Sphaerisporangium krabiense: one gene and its partner. The protein of the gene in region 1 interacts with the protein of each later gene in a pairwise test. Links are inferred from orthologs where the notes say so. Each region holds a gene or a part of one and is shown on either strand. Other genes may lie near its edges.

Evidence for each region. Proteins that work in one complex are often made in the same cells at the same time.
Region 2: the proteins of ileS (region 1) and BJ981_RS39770 interact in binary tests that used the Escherichia coli proteins (3 or more experiments, as listed by UniProt). The link is inferred for Sphaerisporangium krabiense from one-to-one orthologs.

What each region holds. Positions count from the first base shown.
Region 1 is NZ_JACHBR010000001.1:5,720,146-5,725,497, reverse strand. What follows is about bases 368-4,127. They hold ileS (isoleucine--tRNA ligase), read left to right. Parts: upstream 368-762; coding sequence 763-3,927; downstream 3,928-4,127. Other genes in these bases: BJ981_RS25080 (DUF167 domain-containing protein), read right to left, coding at 368-428. Outside these bases: BJ981_RS25085 (TraR/DksA family transcriptional regulator), read right to left, coding at 1-64; more of BJ981_RS25080, read right to left, coding at 159-367; BJ981_RS25070 (alpha/beta fold hydrolase), read left to right, coding at 4,333-5,352. UniProt on the Escherichia coli protein: Catalyzes the attachment of isoleucine to tRNA(Ile). As IleRS can inadvertently accommodate and process structurally similar amino acids such as valine, to avoid such errors it has two additional distinct tRNA(Ile)-dependent editing activities.
Region 2 is NZ_JACHBR010000001.1:4,418,157-4,421,171, reverse strand. What follows is about bases 1-2,999. They hold BJ981_RS39770 (hydrogenase maturation protease), read right to left. Parts: upstream 1,844-2,999; coding sequence 1,157-1,843; downstream 1-1,156. Other genes in these bases: BJ981_RS19590 (hypothetical protein), read right to left, coding at 1,840-2,999; BJ981_RS19600 (hydrogenase maturation nickel metallochaperone HypA/HybF), read right to left, coding at 762-1,154; BJ981_RS19605 (HypC/HybG/HupF family hydrogenase formation chaperone), read right to left, coding at 536-787; hypD (hydrogenase formation protein HypD), read right to left, coding at 1-529. In the rest of the region: more of BJ981_RS19590, read right to left, coding at 3,000-3,015.

The DNA.
Region 1 (5,352 bases):
GCTCCTGGGTGGTCCAGGCGGCGTCGCCGCCCGTCTCTGTGGCGGTCTTGGCCGCCCGCGTCATGCCCGCCATGAAGGTCTCCTCGCCGATGGACCAGATGAACAGTGCGGGAAGCATAGGTCGGCCATTTCGGAAGAACAAACGACGCGCCGACCGTTTACGCCATCCGTAACGCCCTGGCCCTTTCGGTCAATTCCTGGTCGTTGCCGAGGATCTCCACGACCTTATCCCTGCTTGTCGCTCCGCTTACCAGGAGGACGTCCGCACGGCGCACGCCGAAGGCCGCGGCCACCGCGCGCAGGGCCGCCTCGGTGGCCCTGCCGTCGACCGCGCGGGCGTTCACCCGCACCACGACGGCCTGGTCACCGTACGCCCCGCCGACGCCCTCGCGCGCCGAGCCCGGCCGTACTCTGATCGCGAGCCTCATAAACGTGTCGGTCCTCTCGCCCGGGTGGGATATCGTTTTAGTTTGCAAGGCGTTGATGGGACGAGTACCTCCGAGCCCACCTCGCAGGAGCGACCCGGGGACGGTGCGAGCCCGGGGCGAGAGCCGGAGGGAATATCACCCGGAGCCGCCGGAAGAACGGCCGAGGCCGGGCCCAGCCCGCCGGCGGCCCAGTAGAACCGGCAGCGGCAGACAAGAGTGGGCCTCTTTTCGGGAGATTCTCTCGGAGGGGGTCAAGGAGGGTGGTACCGCGGGGCCTCCGGCCTCGTCCCTCCACGCCATGGAGAAACAGCTCGCGTGGAGGTCCACCCCTACGATGTCACCTTCCTCACCGTACTTCCGGCCGCTCCCGCCGCAGGCCGACCTGCCCGCCTTCGAGGCCGAGGTGCTCGACCGCTGGCGTGACGGCAAGGTGTTCGAGCGCTCCCTGGAGCAGAACGCCGGCGGGCCGTCCTGGGTCTTCTTCGAAGGGCCGCCCACCGCCAACGGCATGCCCGGCGTCCACCACGTCGAGGCCCGCGTCTTCAAGGACGTCTTCCCCCGCTACAAGTCGATGCGCGGGTTCCACGTCGGGCGCAAGGCCGGGTGGGACTGCCACGGCCTGCCCGTCGAGGTCGCCGTCGAGCGCGAGCTCGGCCTGTCCGGCAAGCCGGAGATCGAGGCGTACGGCATCGCCGAGTTCAACGCCCGCTGCCGGGAGTCGGTGGAGCGCCACGTCGACGCCTTCGAGGCCATGACCGAGCGCATGGGCTACTGGGTCGACATGTCCCAGGCCTACCGCACCATGGACCCCTCCTACGTCCAGGCCGTGTGGTGGTCGCTGAAGGTCATCTGGGACAAGGGCCTGCTGTTCCGCGACTTCCGCATCACGCCGTACTGCCCGCGCTGCGGCACGGGGCTGTCCGACCACGAGCTGGGCCAGCCCGGCGGGTACGAGAACGTCTCCAGCCCCTCGGTGTACGTGCGCATGCCCGTCACCTCCGGCCGGTTCCAGGGCGCCGACCTGCTCATCTGGACCACCACGCCGTGGACGCTCGTGTCCAACACCGCCGTCGCCGTCCACCCCGAGGTGACCTACGTCGTCGCGTCCCGGGAGGGCGAGAAGCCGGTCATCGTCGCCGAGCCGCTGGTGGACGCCGCCCTCGGCGACGGCTGGACGGTCACCGAGCGCGTGCCCGGCACCGAGCTGGAGCACACGCCGTACTCCCGGCCGTTCGACCTGGTCGACATCCCCGGCGCCCACTACGTCGTCCTCGCCGACTACGTCACCGTCGAGGACGGCACCGGGCTGGTCCACCAGGCCCCCGCGTTCGGCGCCGACGACATGACCACCTGCAAGAGGTACGGCCTGCCGGTGGTCAACCCGATCGGCCCCGACGGGCGCTTCCTGCCCACCGTCCCGCAGGTCGGCGGCAAGTTCTTCAAGGACGCCGACGAGGGCCTGACCGAGGACCTGCGGGCGCGCGGCCTGCTGCTGCGCGGCTCGCACTTCGAGCACGCCTACCCGCACTGCTGGCGCTGCCACACCGCGCTGCTGTACTACGCGCTCCCCTCCTGGTACATCCGCACCACCGCCGTCAAGGACCGCCTGCTGGAGGAGAACGCCCGCACCAACTGGTTCCCCTCCACGATCAAGGAGGGCCGGTACGGCGAGTGGCTGCGCAACAACGTCGACTGGGCGCTGTCCCGGTCGCGGTACTGGGGCACGCCGCTGCCGCTGTGGGTGTGCACGGCCGACGAGTCCCACGTCACCTGCGTCGGCTCGCTGAAGGAGCTCGGCGAGCACGCCGGGCGCGACCTGTCCGCCCTGGACCCGCACCGGCCGTTCGTGGACGACGTCGTCCTGCCCTGCCCGGACTGCGGCGCCGAGGCGCGCCGGGTGCCCGACGTCATCGACGCCTGGTACGACTCGGGGTCCATGCCGTTCGCGCAGTGGGGCGCCCCGCACATCAACCAGGAGACGTTCGCGCAGGCCTACCCCGGCCAGTTCATCTGCGAGGCGCTGGACCAGACGCGCGGCTGGTTCTACTCGCTGATGGCCGTCGGCACGCTGGTGTTCGACCGGTCCTCCTACGAGAACGTGCTGTGCCTCGGCCTGATCCTCGCCGAGGACGGCCGCAAGATGAGCAAGCACCTCGGCAACGTGCTGGAGCCGATCCCGCTGATGGACCAGCACGGCGCCGACGCGCTGCGCTGGTTCATGGCGACCTCCGGCTCCCCGTGGGCGCCGCGCCGCGTCGGCCACGCCGCGCTGGAGGAGATCGTCAGGAAGGTCCTGCTGACCTACTGGAACACGACCTCCTTCTTCACGCTGTACGCCGGCGCGGAGTCCTGGTCGCCGTCCGACCTCGCCGCCGCCCCGGCGTACGCCGACCGGCCGCTGATCGACCGGTGGGCGCTGGCCGAGCTCAACCGCACGGTGGCCGAGGTCACCGAGGCCATGGAGTCCTTCGACACCACCCGGGCCGGGCGGCGGCTCACCGAGTTCCTCGACGACCTGTCCAACTGGTACGTCCGCAGGTCCCGCCGCCGTTTCTGGTCCGGCGACACCTCCGCGTTCGCCACCCTGTACGAGTCGCTGGAGGTCGTCACCCGGCTGCTCGCCCCGCTGGTGCCGTTCCTGACCGACTACCTGTGGGACGTGCTGCGCGCGCCCGACGCGCCCTCCTCGGTCCACCTGGCCACCTGGCCCGAGGTGAACCGCGAGCTGCTCGACCCGGAGCTGTCGGAGCGGATGGCGCTGGTGCGGCGGCTCGTCGAGCTGGGCAGGTCCGCGCGGGCCGGCAGCGGCGTCAGGACCCGCCAGCCGCTAGCGCGCGCCCTCGTCGCCAGCCCCGGCTGGGCGTCGCTCCCCGGCTCGCTGCGCGAGCTCATCGCCGACGAGCTGAACGTCCAGACCCTGGAGGACCTGTCCTCCTACTCGTCCGACCTGGTGTCCTTCACGGTCAAGCCCAACTTCCGCGCCCTCGGCAAGAAGTTCGGCAGCGGCACCAAGGACGTCGCGGCGGCCGTGACCGCGGCCGACCCGGCCGAGCTGGCGGCCGTGATCCGGGGCGGCGGGACGGCGACGCTCACCGTGCACGGCGAGGAGGTCACGCTCGGCGCCGACGACGTCATCGTCACCGAGCAGCCGAAGGCCGGCTGGGCGGTCGAGAACGGCGCCGCCGGTTCTGGCGGCGGCGAGACCGTCGCCCTGGACCTGACCGTCACGCCCGAACTGCTGCGTGCCGGGCTGATCCGCGAGGTGATCCGGCTGGTCCAGGACGCCCGCAAGTCCACCGGCCTGTCCATCACCGACCGCATCACCCTGTGGTGGACGGCCTCGGGCGACCTGGCCGAGGCCCTGCGCGCCGACGGCGCCAAGGTCGCGGACGAGGTCCTCGCCACGACGATGACCGAGGGCACCCCCGACGCCGCCCTCCCCGCCCACCACGACCCCGACCTCGGCCTCGGCTTCCACCTGTCCCGCGCGTCGTCCTGACCCCGGCATAAGGCGCCCGCCGGCGCCGCACAAAGAAAGGGCCCCGGAACCACTCCGGGGCCCTTTCTCATGCCCTGATCCCACGAGACCACAAACCGGGCCGTGCCTTTCTCCGCGACCGCCCCGCCGGGCCGTACAAGAAGATCACTGATCGCCCCAGGGAGGCTCGCGTGCCGCGAGAACGGAAACCTCACACGCCGGACGACCACGCGAAACCGACAGGCCGGCGCCGGCGATCGCCGAAGCCTCACACGCGGTGGCCGTGACACCGAACCGGAACCGGGTTCCAGCCGGTTATGCGAAGAATATCCTGTCTACGTAATTTTACTATGGTCAGGGAATATCGATCGGCGGACAATCTCGGGCGTCGAAGACTTCGACATGCGCCCCGTGATTGGAGACCGCGTGCGTAGAACCCTTCTGTCACTCATGGCCGTCCTGGCGGCCACCGTCGCGTTATCCCCGCTCGCACCCGCGGGGGCCACACCCACGGCGCCCGCCGCCGCGTCCGGTGAGATCGCCTGGACGCCGTGCCCGCGCAACCCCGCCGCCGACTGCGGCACGCTCACCGTGCCGGTGGACTGGAAGGATCCCGGCGGGCCGACGTTCGAGCTCGCCGTGGCCAGGCTCAAGGCCACCGACCCCGCGGCCAGGATCGGCACGCTGCTGTTCAACCTCGGCGGACCCGGCGTCTCCGGGGTCACCTACACGCAGTTCGGGAACACCTTCACCCCCGAGGTGCAACGCCGGTTCGACGTCGTGGGCTTCGACCCCCGCGGCGTGGAGGGCAGCAGCCCCGTCCTGTGCTCGGATCACATCATGCGCCAGATGCCCGACACGCTCATCAAGAACCAGGCGGAGTTCGACTCCTGGCTCGACTACAGCAGGCGGCTCCGCGCCGACTGCCGCGCCCGGACCGGGCCGGTGTTCGACCACATCGACAGCGTCAGCGTGGCCCGGGACATGGACGCGATCCGCGCCGCGCTCGGCGAGCAGAAGATCACCTACTACGGCCTCTCCTACGGCACGCTGATCGGCCAGATGTACGCCGAGCTGTTCCCCCGGCGGGTCCGCGCCCTCGTCCTGGACAGCAATGTCGACCACAGCCTGAGCTCCGGCCCCTACCTCGCCTCCTGGGCCGCGAACGTCCAGGACTCCTTCAACGAGTTCGTGAAGTGGTGCGGCACCGAGACCCGGTGCGCACTGCACGGCAAGGACGTACGCGCGCTCTGGACCGGCCTGCTGGAGCGCGCCGACCGCGGCGAGCTCCGCAACCCGAGCGCCCCCGGCAGGCTGCTCACCAGAATGGACGTGATCCGCTCCGCCTTCCGGGCGGGCTACGGACCCACCTGGTACGAACTCGCCACCCTGCTCACCGCCCTCGACGCGGGCTCGCGTCCACCCGCCTCGACGGCCACCCTCATG
Region 2 (3,015 bases), 1.3 Mb from region 1 along the record:
TGGCCGGGATGATCATCACGTGGTTGCAGAAGACCGAGAAGTTCGTGACACCCTCGGCCCGCGCGCGCAGCACCGTCATGGCCGTGGACGGGGCCGTGGTCTCGAAGCCGATCGCGAGGAACACCACCCGCCGGTCCGGGTTCTCGCGGGCGATCTTCAGCGCGTCCAGCGGCGAGTACACCATGCGGATGTCCGCGCCGCGGGCGGTGGCCTCCAGGAAGGTGCCGCGCCCGCCGGGGACGCGCATCATGTCGCCGAAGGTGGTCATGATCACGCCGGGCTGCTCGGCGATGTGGACGGCGTCGTCCACCCGGCCCATCGGGATCACGCACACCGGGCACCCCGGCCCGTGGACGAGCGTGACCGCGGGGGGCAGGTGGTCCTCCAGGCCGTGCTTGTAGATGGTGTGGGTGTGGCCGCCGCAGACCTCCATGAACTTGTACGGGCGGCCGGGCTCGCACAGCGCCGCGATCCTCGCGGCCAGGGCCCTGGCCTTGGCCGCGTCGCGGTACTCGTCGACGAAGCGCACCGCGCCTCACCCCTCTTCGATCATGGAGTCGCGCAGCGCCGCGATCTCGTCCTCGTAGGCCTGGCCGATGCCGGTGAGGAAGTCCAGCGCCGACTTGGCCTCCGCCTCGTCGATCTTCGACAGCGCGAAGCCGACGTGGATGAGGATCCAGTCGCCCGGCGCGAGCGGCTCCCCCTCCAGCAGGCCGATGTTGATGGCGCGCCGCACCCCGCTCACGTCGACCGTCGCCAGGTCAGGACGATCCTTGAGGATCTCCACGATCTCCCCGGGAATTCCCAGGCACATGCGCCGCCTCCGCGAGCTGGATGGATTCGAGGACGAGGTCGTCGCCCCCTTCGACGTCGACGTCGGTGTCCCCGCAGTGGGGGCACACCGCGTACGGGTCCACCGACGTGGCGGTCCCGGCGCAGGCACGGCAGGTGAGCCGCACCGGGACCGTCACCAGGTCGAGCCGCGCGCCCTCGGCGACCGTCCCCTCGGCGACCAGTGAGAACGCGTCGTTGAGCGAGGGCTCGGCGACGCGCAGCAGCGCGCCCACCTGGACGCGCGCCCGGCGTATGCGCCGGCCGTCCGCGCGGCCCTCGACCGCGGCGAGGATCGACTCGGCGATCCCGAACTCGTGCACGATCAGTTCACCCCCGTTTCCTGGGACATGCCCGCGCCGGTCACATGCTCCGGATCTTCATGTACCGCTTGATGTCCGGAATCGACTGGTAGACCATGACGCCGGCCGCGACCAGCGCCGAGATCATCACGAGACGCTTCAGCATGGTGGTCCTCCCTCCGCGCGGCGCCGGACGGCGCCGCGGCTCTCCGTTCCGCGATCTTTTCCGCGACCTTCTCCGTGGCCGGTTCCTCGGCCAGGTCCGCGACCAGTTCGAGCACCAGGTCCGCGGCGGGGCCAACCGCCTCGGACACCGGGGGGCTCAGGTCCATGCCGGGCGAGAGGTCGCGCGGCTCGCAGCCGACGACCAGCACCCGCCCGGGCGCGCCGCCGAGGGCGGACGACAGCGCCAGCACGGCGTCGGGGGTCATGTCGTGGGCGTCGGCGAACACCGGCGGGGCCTCGGCCGGCTCGGGCCGCAGCACGTACAGCGTGCCCGGACGCCCGCCGCGCGCGACCGCGTCGACGATGACCGCGCCGTCGTAGGCGCCGCCGGTCAGCTCGTAGGCCAGGTGGACGCCGCGGATGCCGAAGTCGCGCACCACGGCCCCGGCGGGCAGGTCCGCGCCGGCCAGCCGCCGCGCCACCGCGACGCCGAAGCCGTCGTCGCCCAGGAAGACGTTGCCCACCCCGGCCACCAGGACGTTCACGCGCTCCCCTTCCCCGAAGGCTCCGCGAGCGGCTCGACCTCGTCCGGCGCGAAGTACAGGTAGCGGCCGTGCGAGCGGTGCAGGTCGGCCCCGGGGTCCTCCTCCAGCGTCACGGCCAGGTGGGGCGCGCCGTCCACGTCGGACAGGACGGCCTCCACGCGCGCGGTCCTGCCCGCGAGGAACATGTCGTGGGCGTCGGCGCGCCGCCGGCCCGGCGTCAGCCGCACCCGGCTGCCCTTGGCGACCTCGACGCCGGCGACGGTCACGGTGTCGGTGTCCGGCGACACCGCGGCGTCGGCGGCCGGGTCCCACCACGGTGTCGCGGGCTCGTGGCGCATCACGCCGTGCAGGCGTTCCATCATCTCCGGCGGCAGTTCGCCGGCCAGGCGGACGATCTCGGCGGCGCGCGGGTCGGTGGCCGCCGCCTCCCGCTTCTCCTCCTCGGTGAGCGTCCGGGTGCGCAGGTGGAGCAGTTCGTCGATCTCGGTGGCGTCGCACAGGTCGCCGGGACTCTCGGGGGCGACGCGCGGGTGGTCGTACAGGATGATCGGCGAGGACAGCACGGCGTCGCGCCCGCCGGGCCCGGCCACCAGCACCGGCCAGGTGTTCTCGTTGACGCAGCCCCGCGCGGCCGGGCGCGCCCACTCCGGCGGGTCCGACAGCGACAGGAACCGGCCCGCGGTGACGCCGATGAGCAGGTGCGCGGCGACCAGCGAGCGCCGCAGCGCCTGATCGCGCGTGCCGTCGCCCGTCCAGCCGGTGAGGTTGCGCGTGCGGACGCGCAGCTTCACCAGCCCGTGCGGGCCGGCGCCGGCCTCGGCCGTGACGTCCAGCACGGCGTGCAGCGGCCGGTGCTCGCAGACCACCCGGCCGAGCGGCTCCCCCGCGCCGGACAGGACGGCCTCCTCGGACCGGTCCCCCGGCACCCGCACGGTCACCGTGCGCTCCACGCCGAGCAGGGCGGGCATGGCGAGCACGTGCTCCACCTCGCGCTCGGTGGCCTCGTCGAAGGTCAGATGGCTGCGCTCGCCGGTGTCCAGGCGGTCCACGGGCACGAAGCCGCCGCCGTCCGCGCGCTCCACCCGGCGCTCCTTGACGTGCAGGAACCGCAGGCGCAGCCGCACCAGCGCGTTGGCCGCGCCGTCGAGCAGGCATTCGGTCACGCTGGAGGA